Regions from separate parts of the Colwellia sp. SU-HH00943 genome, predicted to be linked through region 2. Evidence: predicted binding sites of a transcription regulator. Region 2 holds the regulator's gene; each other region holds the start of a gene.

Region 1 (3,261 bases), on a different contig from region 2:
GCATAGTATTGCTTGCAGTATTTAAGTCACGCTTTGCAGCATTAGCAGCATTACCTAAAATCACTTCAGAAGTCAGGTCATATAGTCCGTCACCATCAGTGTCATGCATACCGTTCCAGTCACTGCGACCTTCTTCGTCAGAGGTTACTTTAGCGCCAATTTCATAGTCGTTATACGCTAGGTAATCGACTGTTGCACCTAGGTAACCAAAGCCTTCATCAAATTGATGTTCTAAAGTTGAGTAAGGATTAGTACCACCGCTTTGTGAAATGTTATCGGTAGTTAAACCTTTACCGTCAGTATCTTCGCCTAAGTAATCGGCCGTTGCTTGTGAGTAGGTAATACCCATCAATAAGAATTTCTGGATTAATTGTTTAAGATCGGTACCGTCTTCATTAAGGTAAACTTCGGTAATGTCATCGCCGGTAACTGATTGACGTACTACACCATTTAAGTGTTGCTCAGCATTATCAGCTAATTGACCAAAAAACAGGTCGACTAATTCAGTAGGAGTGATTGAACCTGTAGCGCCCCAACCAGCGAAATCTCCGTTATTCCAATCTTTTTCCTGACCGCCAGTATCATTACCGGCTAACTTGCCTACGAGGTTTTTGTGAGAACCTGAAATATCGGTAATAAAACCTTGTTTAGCATCGTCGATAAAGGTAATTGGGAAGTTATCGTATTGTAGCTCTGTGGTACGGAAGTATTTATCTAGTTGAGCAATTACAGCATCACGTGTTGTTAACGTGCCGTCATCTAAGTCGGCTTTTAATTGATTGCCAATATAGTGGTTTAATTCAGCGATTAGTACATGACGCGCTGTTTGACCAGTATATGAAACAGATGAATCACCTTCGATAAATTTGCTGGCAAAAGTGTAGGTGTCTAGTAAATCATTAACTTCAATCGTTAGTGTTTTTGAGAAAGTATTTGAGCTGCTATCTGTAACTGTTACGCTGACATCAATTGTTTGCTCGGCTTCATAATCAAGGCTCGTCTCTGCAGCAAGTGATAATTCACTGCCTGATACAACGAATCTCTCATCATCAACCGTGTAAGTAAACGTATCTCCGCTATCGGCGTCAGTCGCAGAAAGTGTGCCGATTACGGCAGCAACACTATTCTCGTCAACACTTGTATTGCTTAAGCTAATATCGGTTGGCGCTGTATTTGGCGTTTCTTCTACGGGTGGTTTATCACTACCACCAGATCCACCACATGCTGTTAAAGTTGTTATTATTGCTAGAACTAGAGCATTTTTCTTAAAAGTCATTTTTTCACCATCACCTTGTAGAAATGAAAATTTTATTATTTTTTTGTCTATATAGAATGGCGGTATTTTAAACGCAGAAATTGTAAATGTAAATGATATCGGTTCTTATTTGTATTATTTTTTGATATAGATTAAACAAATATAGATTAAAATTTTTTTTCGATGTGAAAAATGAAGTTTAGGTAGCTATTTATTTTGTTTTTGTATTGGTTTTTTTAGCCTAAGGAAATGAAAATGATGGCTTGGTGTCTTCGAAAAATAATAGTGTTCACCTTTTTAGTTTAAATTTACAGGTTTAAAAAAAGTCGTTACAATCGTAAAAAAAATGTTAACCCTTAAGGTATGTATATGGAAGTTGATATAGAAAAAATAGAAAGTTATGCACAAATGGTTGGTGAAATGAGCTTGCAGTTCGGTATCAAGTTTATTTTAGCGGTTGTTGTATATTTTATTGGTAAGTGGCTAATTGGTAAAATTGTTGGTTTGGTTGAGTTAGGGCTTAAAAAGAAAGCTGTTGAAGTAACCCTTCATCGCTTTTTGTTGAGTATTTTAACGACAGTATTAAAAGCCATTCAAATTATCATCTTTGCGTCAATGATAGGCATTGAGACTACATCACTTATTGCTATGTTAGGTGCTGCTGGTTTAGCGATTGGCTTAGCATTGCAAGGAAGCTTGGCGAATTTCGCTGGCGGTGTTTTAATCTTATTATTCCGCCCTTTCAAAAAGGGTGATGTGATTGAAGCTCAAGGTTACCTTGGTGGGGTTGAAGAGATTCAAATCTTTAATACCATTTTAAAAACGCCAGATAATCAACGTATTATTATTCCAAATGGCCCTCTATCTAATGGTTGTATTAAAAACATTAATATTGAAGGTACACGACGTGTCGATTTCGTTTTCGGTATTGGTTACGATGACGATGTAGTTAAAGCAAAAGCTATTTTAATGTCTTTAGTAGAAGCTGATGAAAGAACCTTAACTGATCAACCTGCTGATGTTTGGCTTGGTGAGCACGGTGACAGCTCTATTAATTTATACTTACGCCCATGGGTAAATGCTGATGATTATTGGCCATATTACTTTGGCATGATGGAAAAAGTGAAAGCAGCATTTGATAAAGAGGGTATTAGCATTCCTTACCCTCAACGTGATGTTCACTTACATCAAGTAGCAAGTAGCAAGTAGCTAGAATCTTTAGTTATAAAGGTTATACTTAGCTTACTGATTACTAAATTTAGGAAAAGTAAGCTAAGGTTTGTTAATGAAAATATTTCCAACCCCTTTCATTGTCGTACTTTTTTTACTGGTAACCTCTTTACCCGTAACAGCCTTTTCGACTAATGCTAAAGCGCCTCAGCCGACACCTGAACATAATGCGTGGTTAAAGAAAAAGTTTAGTCATCAGCATGAGGAATTAATTCCTGTTGTTGCTGTGGCTGATATATTCTATGCCTGTAATAAAAAGCGTAAAGTTGATCCCGTTAACTATCAACTCAATGATCTGATTACAAAAATGGATAAAAACCTGTTAGCTGAGAAGTTATCTCTGTGTCTTGGGGATGATAATATGCAATCTGAGGTAGCACTCAATTTTGGTTTGTTAGGTTGTTTTCATGACCAATTAGCGCATTTACCTAAAGCCGAACAACAACAAAAAATGGCCTTGGTTAAAAAAGCTATTTTGTCTTTATCTCGCAGTGAACGCAAAAAAAGTTTTACGCAATGTGTCACCGAACAAGCTATTCAATATCTAGAATAAGTAACATAATTCGTATCTATTCATAAATTGTAACAAATAGCCCGAGATATTTACGTCTCGTGCTTTTTAAAGTGTTGTGATATCGCTTATAGTTGTTTTAACTTAACAGCCAAATTCTAAACATATTAAGGGCTTATTATGACCCAAGAAACACAAAAGATCTTAGTCGTTGATGATGATATGCGTTTACGCTCATTACTCGAGCGTTATTTAGTTGAACAAG
Region 2 (3,261 bases):
TAAAAAAAGACAATAATCCAAATACAGTAAACAAAGAACAACAGACGGCCAACGAACACAAACCTGGAATACAAGAGCCTGAAACACAAGAGCAGATAAAATAATGACCCTAGACTTATTGTCTGCTTTTATTGTTGGTTTACTTGGCTCAGGCCATTGTATTACTATGTGCGGCGGTATAACCACTATGCTAACCTCTGCACTCCCTGCTAATAAATATAGCAATCAAGTAATCCCTGTTAATTCTCAAACTCCTCCCTCCCCATCAAGAAATATTACCTTAATTGTTAGTTATAACGTTGGACGGATTATCTCTTATAGTTTTATCGGTGCCATTGTTGGCTATACGGGCTCAATTGCGGCTAAAAATATTGGCTTACCACTGGCTGGATTAAGAATGCTTTCAGCTATTTTTCTTATTCTATTAGGGCTCTATATAGGTCAGTGGTTATTATGGCTTAACCGCATTGAGGCGTTAGGACAAAAACTATGGCGTTATATATCACCTTTAACTAAAAAAGTTATCCCTGTCACAAGCCCTGTAAAAGCACTTTCGTTAGGCGCAATTTGGGGCTGGTTACCTTGTGGTTTAGTATACTCAACACTCACTTGGGCATTGGCCAGTGGCAACGCAATGACCGGGGCTAGCATTATGTTACTTTTCGGCCTAGGTACCCTCCCAGCACTACTAACGTTATCTCTAAGCTTTAACAGTATAAAAAGCCTACTAACCAATTCAAGCTTACGAAAAGTGATGGCGTTAACATTAATATCATTTGGTATTTATAGTTTTATTGTTGCATATCACCACATGTTCTAATACCATAGTCCAGTCCTGTATATTAGGGTTAAGACCTTATTAAAAAAGAGTTTAGGTTATTAAAAACTCTACAAAAAAGAGTAACGCATGCAAAATAAAAGTTGCCCAAGTGCACAGCATATAAAGTGTCAAAACTGCAGTATTAGTGAACTTTGTTTACCTTTTACACTGAATGATCAAGAGCTTAATACGCTAGACGATATTATCGATCGTAAGCGCCCTATCCATAAAGGCGATAAAATTTTTACTGATGGCCAAGAGATGCACGCACTGTATGCAATTCGCTCTGGTACCTTTAAAACTTTTACCGTCAATGAACAAGGTGAAGAGCAAATTACTGGTTTCCACCTAGCTGGCGATTTATTAGGTTTTGATGCTATTGCTGATACTGAACATAAGAGTTTCGCTCAAGCACTTGAAACATCTATGGTATGTGAAATTCCTTATAACAATTTAGATACACTATCTAACACTATGCCGAAACTTAAGAAGCAAGTGTTGCGATTAATGAGTAATGAAATCCGTACCGATCAAGAAATGTTAACGCTGCTAAATCGCAAAAATGCCGAGCAACGGGTTGCCACTTTCTTAGTAAGTTTGAGTGAGCGATATCATGCTCGTGGATTATCTGCCACAGAATTTCGTTTAACCATGACACGTAGTGATATTGGTAATTATATAGGTTTGACGGTTGAAACCATCAGTAGACTTCTAAACCGTTTTCATAAAAATGGTCTAATCAAAGTTGATGGTAAACTCATTACAATTTTAGATATTGATGAACTCATTGATTGCGCAGAGCTATAATCCCTCATAATTCACTAGTGTTACTGACAGTAACACTAGTATCAAATTTTAAATAAATTGATTTAAAACAAGCATTAATTTCATACATTTGCTATAAACTATCTTAGGAATGGTTATATTGTAAATAAACAAAAGTGAGATTAATCATGGAAACCTACCAAAATATCCTCGCCGTTATTGATCCAACAACGGATGAACAGAAAGCCTTAAAAAGAGCCGTTGAATTAGCAGCAAGCATTACTGCTTCGGGTGATAGTAGTGTAAACGTCACTGCATTTTTAACTATCTTTGATTTTTCTTATGAAATGACCACAATCCTCTCTAGTGATGAGCGTGATGTTATGCGCCAATCAGTAATTAAAGATAAAACCCTTTGGCTTGAAAATATTATAAATGAAGTAAAAGGCGATTTAGACATTGACTGCCAAGTGGTTTGGCATAACCGCCCCTTTGAAGCTATTGTCGAAAAAGTAATACAAGATAACTACAACATTGTCATTAAAGGCACTCATCAGCATGACAAGCTCAAATCTGTCGTTTTCACGCCAACTGACTGGCATATATTACGTAAATGCCCTTGCCCTGTACTGTTAGTGAAAGAGCATGCATGGCCAGAGAACGGTAATGTTATTGCTGCATTAAATGTAGGCAGCGATGAAGAAGAGCACCGCTCTTTAAACATAAAAATTACCGAAGAGGCAAAACATTTAGCCTCATTAATTCAAGCGAATGTACACCTAGTAAATTCCTTCCCTGGTACCCCCGTCAACGTGGCGATTGAAATTCCTGAGTTTAACTCAACTGAATACAATGACACTATGCTCAAACATCATCAACAAGCAATGATTTCGCACGCGAACAAATTTGATATCAGCGTCATCAACACGCATGTTGAAGAAGGTTTACCTGAAACGGTCATTGAGCAAGTCGCTGACAAAATAGATGCCGAGCTAGTCGTACTTGGCACCGTAGGAAGAACGGGAATTTCAGCAGCATTGATTGGAAATACCGCAGAGCATGTTATTGACCAGCTAAACTGTGATGTACTTGCCTTAAAGCCCGATGGTTATATCTCACCCCTTCAATAAGTTATTTAAAAGCTATAAGCTTACCCACAGCTTATAGCTTTACTTCCCTAAAAAAACTATAATGCGCGGCGAAATTATACTCTTAAAGAAATAGCCGGCTTATGAGCACACCAAAATTATTATCAGCTACTGAAAAAACGCAATTATCTAAGCTTGAAAAGCGCCTTAGACGTAATGTTGGGCAAGCTATCGCTGAATATAATATGATTGAAGATGGCGATAAAATTATGGTCTGTTTATCTGGCGGCAAAGACAGCTATGCACTATTAAGCATATTAATGCTATTAAAAGAATCCGCCCCGATTCACTTTGATATTGTTGCCGTTAACTTAGATCAAAAACAGCCTGGCTTTCCCGAGCATATACTGCCTAATTACCTTGAAACACTCGGCATTGAATATCACATCATTGAAGAAGACACTTACGCCATTGTCAAAGATAAAATTCCTGAAGGCAAAACTACCTGTAGTTTATGTTCAAGGTTAAGGCGCGCCGTACTCTACAAAGCAGCTAAGAACTTAAAAGCAACCAAAATAGCCTTAGGGC
Region 3 (3,261 bases), on a different contig from region 2:
CGTTTGGCGCTGTATAGATTGCAGCTACACGTGCTTCGTTAATGAATTCACCTTTCGTGTTGTAACCACGTGTTGACACTACTTTAAGTGGGTTTAAGGTATCAGCGTCCATAATAACGAAATGCGCAGGCCAGTAACCACCAGCAATTACGTATTTACCGTCACCTGAAACAGCGATATCACGTGCGTCATATGCCATTTTAGTTTCAGCCACTAACATTTTTTCAGGTTTTTGCCATAAATCGATTTTGTTAACTTTACCGTCACGACCAATGGTGTACCAAAAACGACCTACATCTTTCGCATGATCTTTCTTATGATGCTCAGTACCTTTGATTACGTGTACCGCATAACCAGTATCGATATGGGTAACAATTTTCTTAGTATCACCATCTACTATTGCTGCTTTACCTGCATCACGCTCGATAACTACAAAGAAGTTTTTCCAGTTTAAGCCATGCATTGGCTTAGTTGGGTAGTCTTTCAATGCGACATATTCTTTAGTGTGAGAGCGCATTTGCTCTAAAGACATTTCCGGTGGAACTGGTGGTGTCATTTGAATGAAAGTTGCTAAGTTGGCAATTTCTTTTTCGTTAAACAAATCATCAAAGTTATTCATACCACCTTCGGTACCTAAAGCAATGATTTTTTCTAAACGCTTTTGACCTTTCTTAAGCATATTTTTAGGCTCTAGGCTTTTACCTGTTGCGCCTTTACGTAAAACCCCGTGACAACCAGCACAGCGTTGAAAGTAGTGTAATTGTGCTTTTTCAAAATCAGCTTCAGATAATGTAGGCTCAGCAGCAGTTACCGACATGCTGATACCACCAGCTGCCATACCTATAGCCAAACCAAGTGCTGAAAAACTATGTTTTATATTTTTCATTAGTTACTCTCCAGATATTATTGTATTTACTTGTTCGTACCGTGAACCATGAAGTTTCATTTGAAGTACAGGCACTAAATGTTTCTAAATGTAACTATCTGCCTATTTGAACTATAGTTATGTGATTCAGATCAAGTTTTTTTAGTTATGGTATTGAAGGGAGTCTTTTAATTGATCGAGGTCAACAAATAGCCAGTCATTTGTCTTCAACAGTTAAATAAACACTGATAATTACGTATTATTCACTTTAACAAGAGTCACATAACCCTATTATTTTTAAGGTTTTTGCCGAGGGAAGATTATGAACAGTCGCAATAAATCGTTTATCTATGCCGCCATAATAGCTTTAGTCATTGTCGTTATATTTCTTGGTTTCCTGTCAAGTTTAACGAATCCAGTTTCATGGTTACTTATTATTGGCTTGTTACTCATACCGGTTTTTTACAAAAAAACTGCACCGTCAAATATAGTCAAATGGAAAGATGAATACAGCGTAGGTATAGCGCATATAGATCAAGATCATAAAAAGTTAATTAGCTTATTAAATGAGTTCACAGTTGCCTATGATCATGCGATGAGTGAGGAGTTTGAGAAAAAAGCACTTGAAGAGCTAATAAATTATACTGTTTATCATTTTGAACGAGAAGAAAAGCTTATGCAGGAACATGACTATCCTGACTTTATTGCCCATAAAGCTAAGCACCAAGAAATGATTGCGCAAGTAAAAGAGTTTGTAACCCTCTACAATGAAAAGGGTCACGATTCGTTAAACGAAATCAGTGACTACCTATCGGCATGGTTAATTAACCATATTAATGGCACAGATAAAGAGTACAGTCATTACCTGCAAAATAAAGGTGTTCATTAACATTATTATTCGCTAAGAAGCGATGGTTAATTGCCCATGACAACCCTACTATTGATGCCAAAGCTGCAGATCTTTTAATATTTCTTTGTCATTAAAGTAGGGGTTGTCAATGTTAATAATTCGACGATTTTTCAAGTCACCTTGCTCGATATCTTCTTTATAATACTTATGTAATATATCGTTCATTTCATTGGTCGCGATCAGCTTTTTCAAGCCTGCTTCAATTCTAGCCGCAATACGTGGCTCATTTGGAGAAACATAAACATAGGTTGCCATAGGTAAATATAAGGCAAGGGTTGGCTCAATAACGACATTTTCTAAGTTATCTTTTCTACTGCTATATTCATCGTACACTTCATAAATAGCTCGCGGTATATAGTTAAACCTGTGCTTGTTTAACATCAAGAATAAGCCTTCAAAATTGTGGCCTGTAATAATATTCATGCCTAGGTATTCAAAAATATCTGTAGTAACCCAGCCGCTTTGTAAGCCTGCGGTTAACTGTTTTAAATCTTCGAACGTTTTCACCGCTGCAAATTTAGGTAAGTCTTGTTTATTAACTAACAATAAACGATAGCTAAGTAAACCTTGCCTAATAGGGATTTTGATTGGAATGGTGTTATCTTCCCAAGCTTGACTACTTGGGGCAATGAATACATTAATTAGATCGCCTGAACGCATCGACGAAAAGGCTCTACTCGTGGTCATATCAACATTAACAATATCTAAGGTAAATGCGCCATATTCAGCTTCAGTAACCTCTAAAGCTCTCAGTATTACTTCATCCTTATGTGCTGCTCTTTTATCTAATGCCAATACGGGCTTAAGTACTTTAATCGTATCTATAGCTTTTACCGACGCAGCAAAGCTACTCGCGATAACGATAGAGCATAGTATATTTAATGAAATTTTTTTTAGCACAAAAATACAACCTCAAGTTAAATTCATTAATTAAAGTAACATTAAAAATGATCATACATCAACTAAAGCTAGTTAAAGTTAGTATAGACCTTTTCTAATATTCTGTTTCATGCTCCTCTCTTTGTCAGACAAGATCTTATGATTTGCTGATTTAAATCAATAAATGACATGCTTTGTTTTGGTTTTCTGCTTAAAAATATGATCTTGGGCAACAAATAAAATCCTCATGCTGTGTAGACTTTAAACAAAGTAAAAAGTCATGTTTGGATAATTATTATGAGTTTACCAATCGCACAAGGTATTTGCTTTATCGCTTCACTAGCCATAAGCGCATCTGTTATCGCCGCTAAAGATCATACCGATGAATCATCGTTATCTGATGCGCGCAAAATAGCGTTAACTCATATCGTAAAGCAAGATTGTGGTTCATGCCACGGCATGACACTTAAAGGAGGGTTAGGCCCTGCTTTACTGGTAGATAATTTACAAGATAAACCCATTCCTTTTATCCAAAACGCTATTTTATATGGTCGCCCGGGCACCGCTATGCCGCCATGGAAAAACCTTCTGACAGAACAAGAAGCTT

Evidence for each region. The regulator FNR, encoded in region 2, switches genes on or off when oxygen is low (the NO sensors DNR and NnrR bind a similar motif). The targets are predictions, from matches to a motif close to TTGATCTAGATCAA.
Region 1: a site for FNR is predicted at 1,398-1,411, ahead of AC27GZ_RS03490 (DUF4856 domain-containing protein). Genes of this name have one in related genera too.
Region 3: a site for FNR is predicted at 1,058-1,071, ahead of AC27GZ_RS12810 (bacteriohemerythrin). Genes of this name have one in related genera too.

What each region holds. Positions count from the first base shown of each region.
Region 1 covers NZ_BAAJLW010000001.1:794,709-797,969, reverse strand. The annotation lists gene AC27GZ_RS03490 (DUF4856 domain-containing protein) at 1-1,276, opposite strand, end outside; gene AC27GZ_RS03485 (mechanosensitive ion channel family protein) at 1,625-2,464, shown strand; gene AC27GZ_RS03480 (hypothetical protein) at 2,541-3,038, shown strand; gene ompR (osmolarity response regulator transcription factor OmpR) at 3,177-3,261, shown strand, end outside.
Region 2 covers NZ_BAAJLW010000003.1:134,147-137,407, reverse strand. The annotation lists gene ccoS (cbb3-type cytochrome oxidase assembly protein CcoS) at 1-104, shown strand, start outside; gene AC27GZ_RS09130 (sulfite exporter TauE/SafE family protein) at 104-820, shown strand; gene fnr (fumarate/nitrate reduction transcriptional regulator Fnr) at 908-1,627, shown strand; gene uspE (universal stress protein UspE) at 1,774-2,715, shown strand; gene ttcA (tRNA 2-thiocytidine(32) synthetase TtcA) at 2,817-3,261, shown strand, end outside.
Region 3 covers NZ_BAAJLW010000004.1:270,112-273,372, forward strand. The annotation lists gene AC27GZ_RS12805 (cytochrome D1 domain-containing protein) at 1-886, opposite strand, end outside; gene AC27GZ_RS12810 (bacteriohemerythrin) at 1,188-1,754, shown strand; gene AC27GZ_RS12815 (hypothetical protein) at 1,803-2,675, opposite strand; gene AC27GZ_RS12820 (c-type cytochrome) at 2,952-3,261, shown strand, end outside.